2 regions of the Streptomyces sp. NPDC088157 genome follow, and region 2 is predicted to be linked to the other one. Evidence: riboswitches for the same ligand, from Rfam matches in the RefSeq annotation. Region 2 holds a riboswitch; the other holds the start of a gene.
The links. Region 2 has a riboswitch for cyclic di-AMP ahead of ACIPFH_RS15815 (peptidoglycan DD-metalloendopeptidase family protein). Riboswitches for the same ligand answer to the same signal wherever they lie in the genome.

Region 1 (6,947 bases), on a different contig from region 2:
CCGGCGCAGCCGGGTGACGGCCGGGCAGGCGGACGCGTTGCAGCGGCTGTGGGCCAAGTGGGGGCTCGACATCGACGGGCATGCCGTGGACCTCGCCGAGCTGTTCGGCACGGACCGTCCCGTCGTGCTGGAGATCGGCTTCGGCATGGGTGAGGCGACCGCACAGATGGCGGCCGCCGACCCGGGCACCGGCATCCTCGCGGTGGACGTGCACACGCCGGGCCAGGGCAATCTGCTCAACCTCGCGGACCGCACCGGTCTGACCAACGTCCGGGTCGCCAACGGCGACGCGATCATCCTGCTGCGCGAGATGCTGCCGGCGAACTCGCTCGACGGGCTGCGCGTCTACTTTCCCGACCCCTGGCCGAAGAAGCGCCACCACAAGCGGCGCCTCATCCAGCCCGAGTTCCTCGACCTGGCCGCGACGCGGCTGAAGCCGGGCGCGATCGTGCACTGCGCCACGGACTGGGAACCGTACGCGGAACAGATGCTCGAGGTGCTGACCGCGCACCCCGACTTCGAGAACACCCACGCCGACGGCGGGTTCGCGCCCCGGCCCGACTTCCGGCCGCTGACCCGTTTCGAGGGGCAGGGGCTGGACAAGGGTCACGTCGTGAACGATCTGCTCTTCCGTCGCGTACAGCATCGCGTCCGGCCCGGGGAGCGCTGACCGGGTCAAGGGTTCGACCAAGGGACCCAAGGGCTCACCGACCGGTCTCCCCTCCACCACAGTCCCCTCCCTCGTTAGGGTCGATACCGTGGCCATCAGTCCTCCGTTTCCGCCCTGTCCGCCGCATCCCGGCGGCTCGCCCGAGGACGGTGTGCTCCGGCACGCTCACTGGTGGCAGCGGTGGGGGTCCCCCCGGGGCGGAGCGCGGCCGAGGGCTTGGTTGAGGGTGCGGTACGGGGCGCTGATCACCCTGCTCGCGCTGTCCGGCCTGGTCATCCTCGCGCTGGTGCGCGAACAGACCGGCACGGAGGGGTTCCTGGTAGGACTCGGGCTCGCCGTGCTGCCCGTACCGCTGCTGGTCGCCGCGTTCCGGTGGCTGGACCGGGTCGAGCCGGGCCCCTGGCGGAACCTGGTCTTCGCCTTCGCCTGGGGCGCGTGCGCGGCCGCCCTGATAGCCATCATCGCCAACAGCTTCGCGACCAGATGGATAGCCACCGCGACCGCCGACCCGTCCGGCGCGGACACCCTCGGGGCGACCGTCATAGCGCCGATCGTCGAGGAGTCGGCCAAGGCCGCCGCCGTCCTGCTGGTGTTCCTCTTCCGCAGGCGGGACTTCACCGGGATCGTCGACGGCGTGGTCATAGCCGGGCTCACCGCCACCGGCTTCGCCTTCACCGAGAACATCCTCTATCTCGGCACCGCCTTCGGCACCGACCAGCTGACGGGCGACACGGGCATCGCGTCCGTCACCGCCGCGACCTTCTTCGTGCGCGTCGTCATGTCGCCGTTCGCGCACCCCCTGTTCACCGTGCTGACCGGCATCGGTTTCGGCGTCGCCGCGCTCTCCGGGGACCGTCAGCAGCTGCGGCGCGTGCTGCTCCCGCTGTGCGGGCTACTGCTCGCGATGGGCATGCACGCCCTGTGGAACGGCTCCTCGTCGTTCGGCGAGTTCGGGTTCTTCGCGGTGTACGCGGCGTTCATGGTGCCCGCGTTCGGGCTGCTGACCTGGCTGGTGGTGTGGACGCGCCAACGCGAGCTGCGCACCGTACGCGAGGAGCTGCCCGCCTACGCGGCCGCGGGCTGGCTGACACCGGCCGAGCCGTTCGCGCTCGGCTCGATGCGGGCCCGGCGGCTGGCCCGGGAGTACGCCGGCCGCCACCTGGGCAAGTCCGCGGAGCGGGAGGTGGCGCGCTACGAGGCGTACGCGACGTCCCTCGCGTTCCTGCGGCACCGCGGCCGCCGGGGACGGGCGAACGCCGACTTCCTGGTACGCGAACGAGAGCTGCTCAACGAGCTGTGGCGGCGCAAGGACGTCGCCCGCCCCGCGCTGGACCACGCGGCCCGGATGACGGCCCCGCCGGTACGGGTGGTCGCGCCGCCCTGGCCCATGCACGGCGTGTACGGGTACGGGCCCGGACCTGCGTACGGCCAGGGACAGACGTACGGGCCGGGACCGGGGCCCGCCCAGGGTCACGGCGGCGGATCCGGGTACCAGGCGGGGGCGGGGCCGGTGTACGGGGCCCCGACAGGGCCGGTCCACGGGTACGGGAACCCGGCAGGGCCGGTCCACGGGTACGGGAACCCGGCAGGACACACCTACGGGTACCCGACCGGGCCGTATCCCGCCTCCCGCCCGCACCCGTAGGCCGCGACGGACCGCCCGCGCCAGGAGCCGCGAGGCATCACCCGCACCGAACGAATCTTCCGCACCGGTGGGCCGCGACAGACCGGCAGCCCTGACGCGGGTTCTCCTCGTCAGGGCTGCGGGGTGGATCAGTGTGTCCTGAGGGACGGACGGCTCAGGGGTTGAGGCCCTTGCCGCGCAGCCACGCCGCCGGGTCGATGCCGTCGGCGCTGCCGCCCGGGTGGACCTCGAGGTGGAGGTGGGCCCCGGTGACGTTCCCGGTCGCGCCCACCCGGCCGATGACGTCACCGGTGGCGACCTTCTGGCCGACACTGACGCTGATCGACGACTGGTGGCAGAACCACAGCTCGGTGCCGTCGTCCAGGGTCAGGATGGTGCGGTAGCCGTAGGAACCGGCCCAGCCGGCCTCGGTGATGGTGCCGCTGTGGACGGCCTTGATGAGCGTGCCCGTGGGCGCGGCGAAGTCGAGCCCCGTGTGGTAGCCGGAGGACCAGAGGGATCCGGCCTGGCCGAAGGTCGAGGTGATGGTGTACGAGGAGGTCGGCAGCGTGTACTGCTTGGCCAGCTCGGCCAGGCGCGCGGCCTCGGCCTTGGCGGCGGCTTCCTCGGCGGCCTTCTTCTTCGCGGCGGCGGCCTTGGCCTCCGCCTCCTTCTGGGCCTGGGCGACGGCGTCGGCCTCGGCCTTGGCCGCCGCGGCGAGAGCCTTGACCTCGACCTGGGACTGCTGCGACTCGGCCTGCGCCATGATCCGGCTGCGCAGGGCCTCACCGGCGTCGGCGACGCTCTCGTCGGTGTCCACGGCGGCTTCGGACCCGAAGCCGGCGAGGGCCGGCGCGGCTTCCTGGACGGGTTCGTCGTCGGAGATGAGCGAGCCCACGTTGGGCAGGTCCGGCATCGAGATGGAGACCGGGGCCTTGCCGGTGTTGGCGCTGGCCATGCCGCCCGCGCTGACGGCGGCTATGACGCCGACGCCGAGGACGGTGGAGCTGCGGGCGAATCCGCCGCCGCGCTGCTTGGCGACACGGTGCTTGCCGCGTACCGGGCGAATGGAGTCCGCGGTGGGGTTCCACTCCTCCCAGGGGCCCTCGTCGGTGCGGTAGCCGCCGTAGCCGAAGGTCTCGGTGGGCAGCTGGGCCGGCGCGTGCGGGGCCTCGGGGGCAGGCGGGTTGGACGCCACGCGGGCGTGCTCCTTTCCTTCCGTCGCCTACCGGGTTAGCTGACGGGTTCGGAGCGGGAAGGTCTCCTACGCGCGTATACCGGACGTGGACTCTGCGAGCTCACGACGGCTTCCGCGTGATTCACCCCAAGGTGATGGTTCCCCGGTTCCCTTGCGGGATTCGGCACGTGCCGCACGGAGCCGACTCTTGTGTCGGCTGGGACGACCGCGCTGCGTTATCGAACGTTAATAGACACGGGGGCGGGATTCCAAGCTGTTCTGCTTGATCAACAACTTTTCCGGCCTGGACTTTCGGCCCACCAGTGGTGAAAAACGGGCGAGTTGACCGCGTGCCGACCGCGCCTCGACATACCCCGGAAACGCATCAGCAGTCACACAGGTTTTGATGGTGACTCAGTCGTTATGCGCTGGGCGGTCATCCGGTCACCAAGAGTGAGGGAGTGGTCGGTGAACGCACCGAAGGCCGGAACCCTTTCGGATTCCGGCCTTCGGCCTATCAGTAGCGGGGACAGGATTTGAACCTGCGACCTCTGGGTTATGAGCCCAGCGAGCTACCGAGCTGCTCCACCCCGCGGCGATGAACACAACTGTACGCCATCAGCGGGTCGGAAAGCACATCGGTTGATCAGTGGGGCCTCGGCGGGGCCTCGGCGGGCTCAGAGGAGGTGACGGTTGGGGCCCTTCGCCCGCTCCTCGTACCCCGGGAGCACAAGGACGTCGACGCCCTGGGCCGTCAGCAGACCGGTGCCGTCCGCGTCCGTGACGAAGGTGTTCGGTTCGCGCCAGGCCGTGACCACCCTGCGCACGCCCGCGTCGAGGATGAGCCGGGCGCAGGGGGCCGGACGGGAGGAACGGCGGGCGCACGGTTCGAGGCTGCTGTAGACGGTGGCCGTGGGGAGGCGGGGGTCGGCGGGGTCGAGTTTGGCGAGGGCGGCCTCCTCGGCGTGCACGACCGGGTCGTCGCCCTCGCGCGAGTGGCCGCGCGCCAGCTCCGTGCCGTCGGCGGCCACGATCACCGCACCGACGCTGAAGGCGGTCCGCGACGGCGGACAGTCGGCCGCGAGCGCGCAGGCCAGGGCGAGCCAGTGCCGGTCGGCCGCGACGGGCAGCGGTCCGGCGCCGGGGGCGGTGGGCTCGTAGCGGTTCAGGACGACGTCCTCGATGCGCCGGGTCTCCACCAGGCGCAGCCGTCCGCCCTGGTAGCCGCCCGGCCCGAAGAGCCGGGGCGCACGCGGGTCTCCGACGAACAGCGGGGCGAGGACGAGCTGGAGTTCGTCGGCGAGGCCCTGCCGGAGCAGCTGGGTGTGGACGGTTCCACCGCCCTCGACCATGAGGCGCCGTACGCCGCGCACGTCGTGGAGGTGTTCGAGGAGGCGGCGCCAGTCCAGTTCGGGTCCGAGCGGGACCGCCTCGGCCGCGATGCCGAGCGCCCGGATCCGTTCGGCGCCCTTCTCCGTCGTGTACACGGCCTTCTCGCCGCCCGTGTGCCAGAAGTTCGCCGCCGGGTCGAGCTCGCCGGAGGCGCTGACGGTGACCTTGAGGGGGTACGGCGGCAGTCCGGCGGCCACCCGGGCGGCGCGGCGCTCCGGGGAGTTCACAAGGAGCCGGGGATTGTCGGCGCGGATGGTGCCGGCGCCGATGAGGATCGCGTCGACGGAGGCCCGTACCTCGTCGACGCGGTCGAAGTCGGCGCGGCCGGAGAGGAGCAGGCGCTCGGGCGTGGTGTCGTCCAGGTAGCCGTCGAGGGACACGGCGGCGGACAGCAGGACGTACGGGTACGGCATCGACGCGACTCCCCGGGCTGGGTCCGACGGCGGCCTGACGCGGTCCGACGTGCCTCGACGCGGTCCGGTCGCCGGTCCGACGGTGGTGGTCTTGGTTCAAGTGGTCTTGGTTCAAGTTTGAAACAAACCTACACTGGGCGCATGACGACTCGCTGGCTCACCCCCGAGGAGCAGCGCGCCTGGCGCGCCTACGTGGCCGGCTACCTCCTCCTCGAGGACGCGATCGACCGGCAGCTCCAGCAGGAGGCCGGCATGCCCCACCTGTACTACTCCATCCTCGCCAACCTCTCCGAGACAACGGAGCGGCGGCTGCGGATGACCGACCTCGCGGAGCGGCTGAAGATCACCCGCAGCCGGCTGACCTACGCGGTGTCCCGGCTGGAGAAGGACGGGCTGCTGCGACGTGAGGAGTGCCGGTGGGACAAGCGCGGGAGCGTGGCGGTCCTGACGGACGAGGGCATGACGGTCCTGGAGAGCGTGGCGCCCGGCCATGTCGAGACGGTCCGCGCCTCCCTCTTCGACCGGCTCACCCCCGAGCAGGTGGGCCAGCTGGAGGATATCTTCACGCAGGTCGCGCGCGGGTTGCAGGAGAACGACGAAGGCGAGGCGGCACCCGAGGACCTCCCGTGGCGCCGGCGCTCCTCGCCCTGCTCCGGAACCCCGTGACCGCGACCCGGCGAACCGCAACCTCGCGAGCCGCGGCGGCGGGCGCGCGAGCCTCGGCCCCCCGGAACCCAGCCGCTGGCGTACGAGCCGCATCGTCGTGAGCCGCACCACAAAGCAGTTGCTTCAAATTTCAAGCATGCGGTAGGGTCTCGAATCGTTGGATCTGCTTCAAATCTGAAGCACAGGGCGGCCCGGCGTCGCTCTGTCACCGTCCTCCGGACCCGGGAGACCGCATGCCCGACACCCCCGCCGCCACCCCGCGCGCCCGCGTCCGCGTACCGCTGCGCTTCCCCGACGGCTACTCCGTCGACGCCGAACTCGTCACCTTCCACGGCCTCACCGACGGCCAGGAGCACGTCGCCGTCGTCCTCGGCGAGTCGGCGCCCGGTGCCACCCCGCTGGTCCGGCTGCACTCCGAGTGCCTGACCGGTGACGTCTTCGGCTCCGCCCGCTGCGACTGCGGGCCGCAGCTGCGCGAGGCGGTCGAGCGCATAGCCGGCACCGGCGGCGTCCTGCTCTACCTCCGCCAGGAGGGCCGCGGCATCGGCCTCTACAACAAGCTCGACGCGTACGCCCTCCAGGACCAGGGCCTGGACACCTACGAGGCGAACGCCGCGCTCGGCCTGCCCGAGGACGACCGGGACTACACGGCCGCCGCCCAGATGCTGCGCGCCCTGGGCATCACGGGCCTGGACCTGCTGTCCAACAACCCCGACAAGGCCGACCAGCTGCGGGACCTGGGCATCGACGTCCAGGACCGGGTCCCGACGGGCGTCTTCACGACCCCGCACAACGTCCGCTACCTGCGCGCCAAGGTCCTCCAGACCCAGCACACGCTGCCGCTCGCGGACCTCACCGGGCTGAACGTGGGCTGACCGCCGACGGCCCGAACGGGCCGTCCAGCGCGGCCCACTGGAGCAGCATGACGTGCTCGGTCATCGGCGGCCTGCGGCGGGCGCCGTGAAACGTCGACGGCACGGGCGTCCCGGGCTTCGGGGACCTCAC
Region 2 (6,947 bases):
CCTTGCCCGCCGCACAGTGCATCAGGGCCGGGACGCTGTCCTCGGCGAGCGAGTGCAGCACCCGCGCGTGTTCGGCCGTGCGCGTCCTGATGATCGAGCGGTAGGAGGCGATCATCCGGCCGGCCGCCCTGCCCTCGCCGAGGATCCCGCGCAGCTGGTCGATCTCGCCGTCCCGCACCATCTTCCAGAACTCGGCGCCGTCCGCCGGGTCCGACAGAGGCAGGTTCACATTGCGCACGCCCGGCAGCTCGACGTCCGGGCCCTCCAGCTTCTGGTCCGCGGTGTTGCGGAAGTCGAAGATCGTGTGCAGGCCCAGGCCGGAGAGGAAGGCGGCGTCCTCGTCGGTCGCGTGCGCGAGATGGCCGCTGCGGAACAGCACGCCGTGCCGCACCCGCCGGCCGTCGACGGTCGGCAGACCGCCCACATCCCGGAAGTTGCGCACACCGGCCAGCTCCGGCTCGGTCGACGGGACCTGCTGCGTCACGGAAGCTCCCCCTGTCGGGTCTGCGTCGGCGTGGCTCGGTGGGCCGACGGGACAACTCCTCGACCATACGACATGGATTCCTGGGGCAACGAGTTGTCCACAGGCCGGTGCTCCCGACGTCCGTCCAGGTGAAGAGTTGTCCACGGAAAGTTGCCCGGCGGGCCGACCGCATTCGATGATGTTGGTGCTTGATCGCACCTGTTCGAATTAGTGGGGGTTTGATGCCCGAGATCGCCGACAATGGCCGTACCTGGCTCCTTTCGGGGCCGACGAGCAGCTACGCCCTCCACCTCACCGAGGCCGACGAGCTGGTCCACCTGCACTGGGGCCCGGGCATCGCGCTCGCGGACGCCGAGGCGCTCGCCGCCCGCCCCGCGTCGGAGCGGGGGGCGTCGTTCGAGTCCCCGCTCGACGGCCGCGAGGAGTACCCGGTCGAGGGCGGCCCCCGCTTCGTCCGGCCCGCCCTGTCCGTGCGCACCGACGAGCGGCGCGGCACCGAATGGTCCTACGAGGACTTCGAGGCCGACGGCGACGAGCTGCGGCTGCGGTTCCGGGACGCCGGGCTGGCCGTCACCCTGCACTACCGGATGCGGGGCGATGTCGTCGAGCGGTGGACGGCCCTGCGCAACGAGGGAGAGCGGCCGCTGGAGCTGCTGCGCGCCGACTCCGCCACCTGGACCCTGCCCGAGCGCGACGACTGGCGGCTCTCGCAGCTGCACGGCCGCTGGGCCGCGGAGTCCCGGCTCACGCGGTCCCCCCTCACCTACGGCGAGAAGATCATCGGCAGCCGCCGCGGCCATACCGGGCACCAGCACCTGCCGTGGGTCGCCCTGGACACCGACGCGACCGAGGAGCGCGGCGAGGTCTACGGCTGCGCCCTCGGCTGGTCGGGCTCCTGGCGGATCGCGGTGGCCCAACTCCCGGACGCGCGCGTGCAGGTCACCGGGGGCGCCGGATACGACGACTCCGGGCTGCTGCGGCTGGCCGCGGGGGAGTCCTTCACCACGCCCGTCTTCGCCGGTCTGTGGAGCGACGCCGGCTTCGGCGGCGCGAGCCGCACCTGGCACGCCTATCAGCGCGCGCACATCATCCCGGACGCCGAGCAGGACCGGCCGGTGCTGTTCAACTCCTGGGAGGCCACCTACTTCGACATCTCCCAGGAGCAGCAGGGCGCGCTCGCCCGACGGGCGGCCGCGATCGGCGTGGAGCTCTTCGTCGTCGACGACGGCTGGTTCGGGGCGCGCACCGGCGACCATGCCGGGCTCGGAGACTGGCGGCCCAACCCCGACCGCTTCCCGAACGGGCTGAAGCCCCTCGCCGACCAGGTGCACGCCCTCGGTATGCAGTTCGGCATCTGGGTCGAGCCGGAGATGGTCAACCCGGACAGTGAGCTGTACCGGGACCACCCCGACTGGGTGCAGTTCCAATCAGGACGAAAGCGGACGGAGTTCCGCAATCAACTTGTACTGAACCTCGCGCGGGAGGACGTCCAGGAGTATCTCTGGGAGCAGCTTCACGGGCTCCTCTCCAGTGCGCCCGTCGACTATGTGAAGTGGGACTTCAACCGCTGCTTCACCGACGCCGGCTGGCCGGACGACCCCTACCCGCAGCGCCTCTGGGTCGACCATGTGCGCGCCCTGTACGCCCTCCTCGACCGGCTGCGCGAGGCGCACCCAGGGGTCGCCTTCGAGTCCTGCTCGGGCGGTGGCGGCCGCATCGACCTGGGGATCATGAGCCGCACCGACCAGGTGTGGACCTCCGACAACACCGACCCGCTCGACCGGCTCGACATCCAGCACGGCTTCAGTCAGATCCACCCCGCCCGGGTCATGGCGGCCTGGGTCACCGACAGTCCCAACACGCAGCTCAACGGCCGGGTCAGCTCGCTGCGCTTCCGGTTCGTCAGTGCCATGGCCGGGGTGCTCGGCGTCGGCGGGGACCTCTCCGAGTGGAGCGAGGAGGAGCTCGCCGAGGCGCGCCGGTGGGTGGACCTCTACAAGGAGATCCGGCCCGTCGTGCAGCACGGAGACCTCCACCGGCTGCGGCCCCCGGCGGGCGGCCTGAGCGCCGTCCAGTACGTGCGCGGCGACGAGACCGTCGTCCTCGCCTGGCTCCAGGCGCAGCGGTTCGGTGAACCCGTTCCGGCGCTCAGACTGCGGGGGCTCGACCCGACAGCATCGTACGAATGCCGTGAAACGGGCGAAGTTCACCGGGGTGCGGTGCTGCGGCACCACGGGCTCCATGTCGGGCTGCGGGGCGACCTCGATGCGACGGTTATCCGGCTGCGTCGCATCTGAGGCATCTGCCCGAATTGGCTCCTTCGTTCCAACTCGCTCCGGAATAAAGGAACCTGGAGAGCTGTCACGTGAGCAGCGTCATATTCGTGACCGTACGTCGTCCGTCATGTTCACGTAATTCGCACGCTTTTCAAGGGTGATTGGTGGTATTCGGCCCGTCCGATTCACGGAGTGTGATCGGTGATTCTCACAGGGGATCAAGAGAAAGGCGTCAACAGCGCAACCTCTGCTTGTCCCTGTGCGTCCGGGTCGCTTACGTTCCACACCAATCCGGACGGACGCCGAATCCTGCCACCGCCCGGATCCCGCACACTCACCCGTACATGGCAGGAGCGGGGGACCCACAGGTAGAACCGCCTGTTCCGGTCTCCGGAACAGGCTTTGGGGTAAAGCCGCGCCTCGGCGCGGCCGGGCATCTCCAGTCCGCACCCGACAGCTCACCTCGCAGGCGCCGGAGAGGAATTCGCCATGCCCGCGAAGGGTAAGCACCGCCGTCCGAAGACTCAGCGCTTCACTCGCTCCATCGCCGTCGCCGGAACCGGCGGCGCCGCGCTCGCCCTTCCGCTCATAGGCGCCGCCGGCGCCCATGCGGCCCCGGCCCAGTCCGTCGTGCAGTCGGCTTCCCAGTCCGTCCCGGAGAAGGCCGTGCAGTCCGTTCCGGTGGCGCAGAAGACGGCCACCGCCACGAGCGCCAAGAGCTACACGGTGCGGTCCGGCGACTATCTCTCGAAGATCGCCGCCGAGCAGAACGTCAGCGGTGGCTGGCAGAAGCTGTACCAGGACAACCGTCAGGCCGTCGGCAGCGACCCGTCGCTGATCCACCCCGGGCTGAAGCTCTCGATCGGCAAGAAGGCCGCGACCGGCGGCACCGGATCGTCGTCCGGTTCGGCCTCGAAGTCGTCGTCCTCCTCGTCGAAGACGTCCGGAAGCAAGGCCTCTTCGTCCTCTTCCTCCTCGTCGTCCGGTTCGGCCTCGAAGGCGGTCACCCAGGCCGCCGAGAGCGGCACCGGGAACTCCAGCGGCTACGTCCTGCCGGTGGCGGGCGCCACCGTCGGCACCGCGTACCACACGGCCGGCAGCATGTGGTCCAGCGGCTACCACACGGGCACCGACTTCGTCGTCCCGACCGGCACGTCCCTCAAGGCCGTGGGCGCGGGCACCGTCGTCTCCGCGGGCTGGGGCGGCGCGTACGGCAACCAGGTCGTCATCAGGCTCGCCGACGGCTACTACGCCCAGTACGCCCACCTGTCCCAGCTCTCCGTCTCGGCGGGCCAGAGCGTGGCCGCGGGTCAGCAGCTCGGCCTCTCCGGTGCGACCGGCAACGTGACCGGCCCTCACCTGCACTTCGAGATCCGCACCACGCCGGACTACGGCTCCGACGTGGACCCGATCGCCTACCTGCGTTCGCACGGAGTCTCCGTCGGCTGACCGACCCCCCCTCGGACGACTCCCCGCCTGACACGCGGCCGAAGGCCGGACCCCGATCCCCGGGTCCGGCCTTCGGCATGTCTCATGTCCGGGCGGGCGGGCGGACGGGTGGCCGGGTGGACGGGTGGATGGGTGGGCGGGGGGATGGCGCCGGCCGGTTGCCGGCCGGTGGAAGGCTGAAGGTCGAAGTTCGGCTTTGCTCGTTCATGATCGTTTTATTGCGTTCTTGTGGCAGCCCCTTCTGTCCCATCGACACACGGGGCAGAGTCGGGACACAGTGATCTCCGTCAGCGAGCAAGCGCTTTCTATCGCTCTTCGGAGGTCCCGTGTCCGGCGTCGACCGACGCACCGTCATCAGTCGTCCGGCCCGGCGGGCGCTGAGCGCGGTGGTGTTCCTGGGGCTCGTCGCCGGTGCCACCGCGCCCGCCGCCGCGTCCGCCGGCGCGGGCACCGTGCGCCCCGACGACCGGCGCATCGCCTACGAGGGGCACTGGAGCCGTACGGCCGAGGCCGCCGTCACCGTCAACTCCGGTTCCCGGCTGTGGTTCCGGTTCGCGGGGAGCGCCGTCCACGCCCTGTTCGACGTCTCCTCGGTCACCGTGCCCGCGCAGATCTACGTGTCCGTCGACGGCGGCCCGAAGCAGTCGTACGCCGTCGACCGCGCCGACCTCGCGATCACGGCGTCCGGGCGGGGACCGCACACGGCCGAGCTGTCCGTGAAGGACGTCTCCTCACGGGTGAACCGGTGGACCCCGCCGCTGGAGACGGGTGTCACGCTCACCGGGATCCGGGGTCGCTTGCTGAGCCAACGCGCCTCGAAGAAGCAGGAGTTGGTGTTCTACGGCGACTCCGTCACCCAGGGCGTCCTGGCCCTGTGCGAGGTCAACACCTCCGACTGCGCCGACGGTACGGCCGCCTACCCCACCCTCGTCGCCGACGCCCTGCACGCCTCGCTCACCCAGGTCGGTTTCGGCCGTCAGGGGGTGATCCGGACCGGCAACGGGGGAGTGCCGGCCGCCGGTGACGCGTACGGCTGGAACCACGCGGGCGCACCGGCGCGTTCCGACCGCACCGCCGACGTGATCGTCGTCAACCAGGGCACCAACGACACGGCCTACGGCTCGGCCGAGTTCCGCACCGCCTACCGGGCCTACCTCGAACGCCTGCGGTCGGCCGCACCGCATGCCCGCGTCCTCGCGCTGCGCCCCCTCGACGGGTCGCACTCCGCCGACATAGCCGCCGTCGTCGGAGAACTCGGCGATCAGCACACGGAGTTCGTCGACACGACCGGCTGGCTCTCGGCGGCGGACGGGGACTTCCAGGACAGCGTCCACCCGAGCGCCCAGGGTCACCGCAAGGTGGCCGACCGACTCATCAGCCTTCTGAGCAAGGAGCATCAGTGCACACCAACCGCCGCCGAAGAACCGTCGCCGTCGTCGCCGCCGCCCTGCTCGCCGGCCTCTGCTCCGCGCCCGCCGGCCACGCCACCGACACCCCGCGCCGCATAGTCGAGAACCTGGACCGAGGCCTGGTCGCCGTACCCTCGGGCGAAGGCACCTTCCTCAGCTGGCGCCTGCTGGGCACCGAGTACGCCCTCCCCCACACCACGATCGCCTTCAACGTGTACAAGAACGGCCGCCGGCTGAACCGCGAGCCGGTCCGCAAGTCCACGACCTACCAGGACAACTCCCGGGGCACGGGCACGTACACCGTGCGCTCGGTCATCAACGGGCATGAGCTGAAGGCGAGTTCGCCCGCCCTGTACTTCGCCGACGGTTACGCCGAGATCCCCCTCGCCGCCGCCGACGGCTACACCGTCCAGCACGCCTGGCCGGGTGACCTCGACGGCGACGGACGCTACGAGCTCGTCGTCAGCAGACTGTCCGGGACCCGCGACAGGCCCGACCTGCTGGAGGCGTACTCGCTCACCGGCGAGCGGCTGTGGCGGGTCGACCTCGGCCCCGGCTCCTACACCCAGGTCGGGGGGAACGGCGCCAACGACCCGGCGCCCGCCGCGATCAGCGGTTCCACGGCGATCGGCGGCTACCGCAACGACGACAACGTCACCGTCTACGACCTCGACGGCGACGGCAGGGCCGAGGTGCTGGCGCACACCGCCGCCGGGACCACCTTCGCCGACGGCTCCCGGGTCACCGCGGCCTCGCCCGCGAACCAGTTCGTGTCGGTGATCGACGGAGCGACCGGAGCCGAGCGGACCCGGCAGCCCGTACCCGACGACTTCGTGGCCGACGGCCCCTCCGGCGGTCACTTCGGCATCGCCTACCTCGACGGCGAACACCCCAGCCTCGTCACCAAGCTGGTCACCCGGGCCGGAGCCAAGCGCGGCTCGTTCCGGGTCCTGTTCCAGACCTGGGACTTCAACGGCACCGATCTCACCCGCCGTTGGAAGTACGTGGTGAACCCGGCGACCGGCGCGACCAGCTTCCACCAGATCCGCACCGTCGACGTCGACGGGGACGGCAGGGACGAGATCGCCGACGGCAACTACGTCGTGAACAGCGACGGCACGCTGCGCTACGTCGTCGACGGCGCCATCCACGGCGACCGCTTCGACATCGCCGACCTCGACCCCGACCGGCCCGGTCTGGAGGGCTTCGCCATCCAGCAGTCCGAGCTGGGCGTCGTCTCCGCGTTCCCCTGGTACTACTACGACGCCGACACCGGCGAGCGGCTGGTGACCGGCTCGCATCCGACCGGCCCCGTGAGCGACGCGGACC

Region 1: it holds a riboswitch for cyclic di-AMP, as region 2 does, so the genes downstream of both, ACIPFH_RS24000 (M23 family metallopeptidase) here and ACIPFH_RS15815 (peptidoglycan DD-metalloendopeptidase family protein) in region 2, are expected to answer to the same signal.

What each region holds. Positions count from the first base shown of each region.
Region 1 covers NZ_JBIUSU010000005.1:853,742-860,688, reverse strand. The annotation lists gene trmB (tRNA (guanosine(46)-N7)-methyltransferase TrmB) at 1-670, shown strand, start outside; gene ACIPFH_RS24005 (PrsW family glutamic-type intramembrane protease) at 759-2,315, shown strand; gene ACIPFH_RS24000 (M23 family metallopeptidase) at 2,470-3,492, opposite strand; cyclic di-AMP (ydaO/yuaA leader) riboswitch at 3,500-3,668, opposite strand; tRNA gene ACIPFH_RS23995 (tRNA-Met) at 3,993-4,066, opposite strand; gene ACIPFH_RS23990 (dihydrofolate reductase family protein) at 4,149-5,276, opposite strand; gene ACIPFH_RS23985 (MarR family winged helix-turn-helix transcriptional regulator) at 5,418-5,942, shown strand; gene ribA (GTP cyclohydrolase II) at 6,176-6,817, shown strand.
Region 2 covers NZ_JBIUSU010000003.1:1,011,618-1,018,564, reverse strand. The annotation lists gene ACIPFH_RS15825 (tyrosine-protein phosphatase) at 1-484, opposite strand, end outside; gene ACIPFH_RS15820 (alpha-galactosidase) at 706-2,781, shown strand; cyclic di-AMP (ydaO/yuaA leader) riboswitch at 3,051-3,245, shown strand; gene ACIPFH_RS15815 (peptidoglycan DD-metalloendopeptidase family protein) at 3,250-4,209, shown strand; gene ACIPFH_RS15810 (GDSL-type esterase/lipase family protein) at 4,536-5,717, shown strand; gene ACIPFH_RS15805 (hypothetical protein) at 5,609-6,947, shown strand, end outside.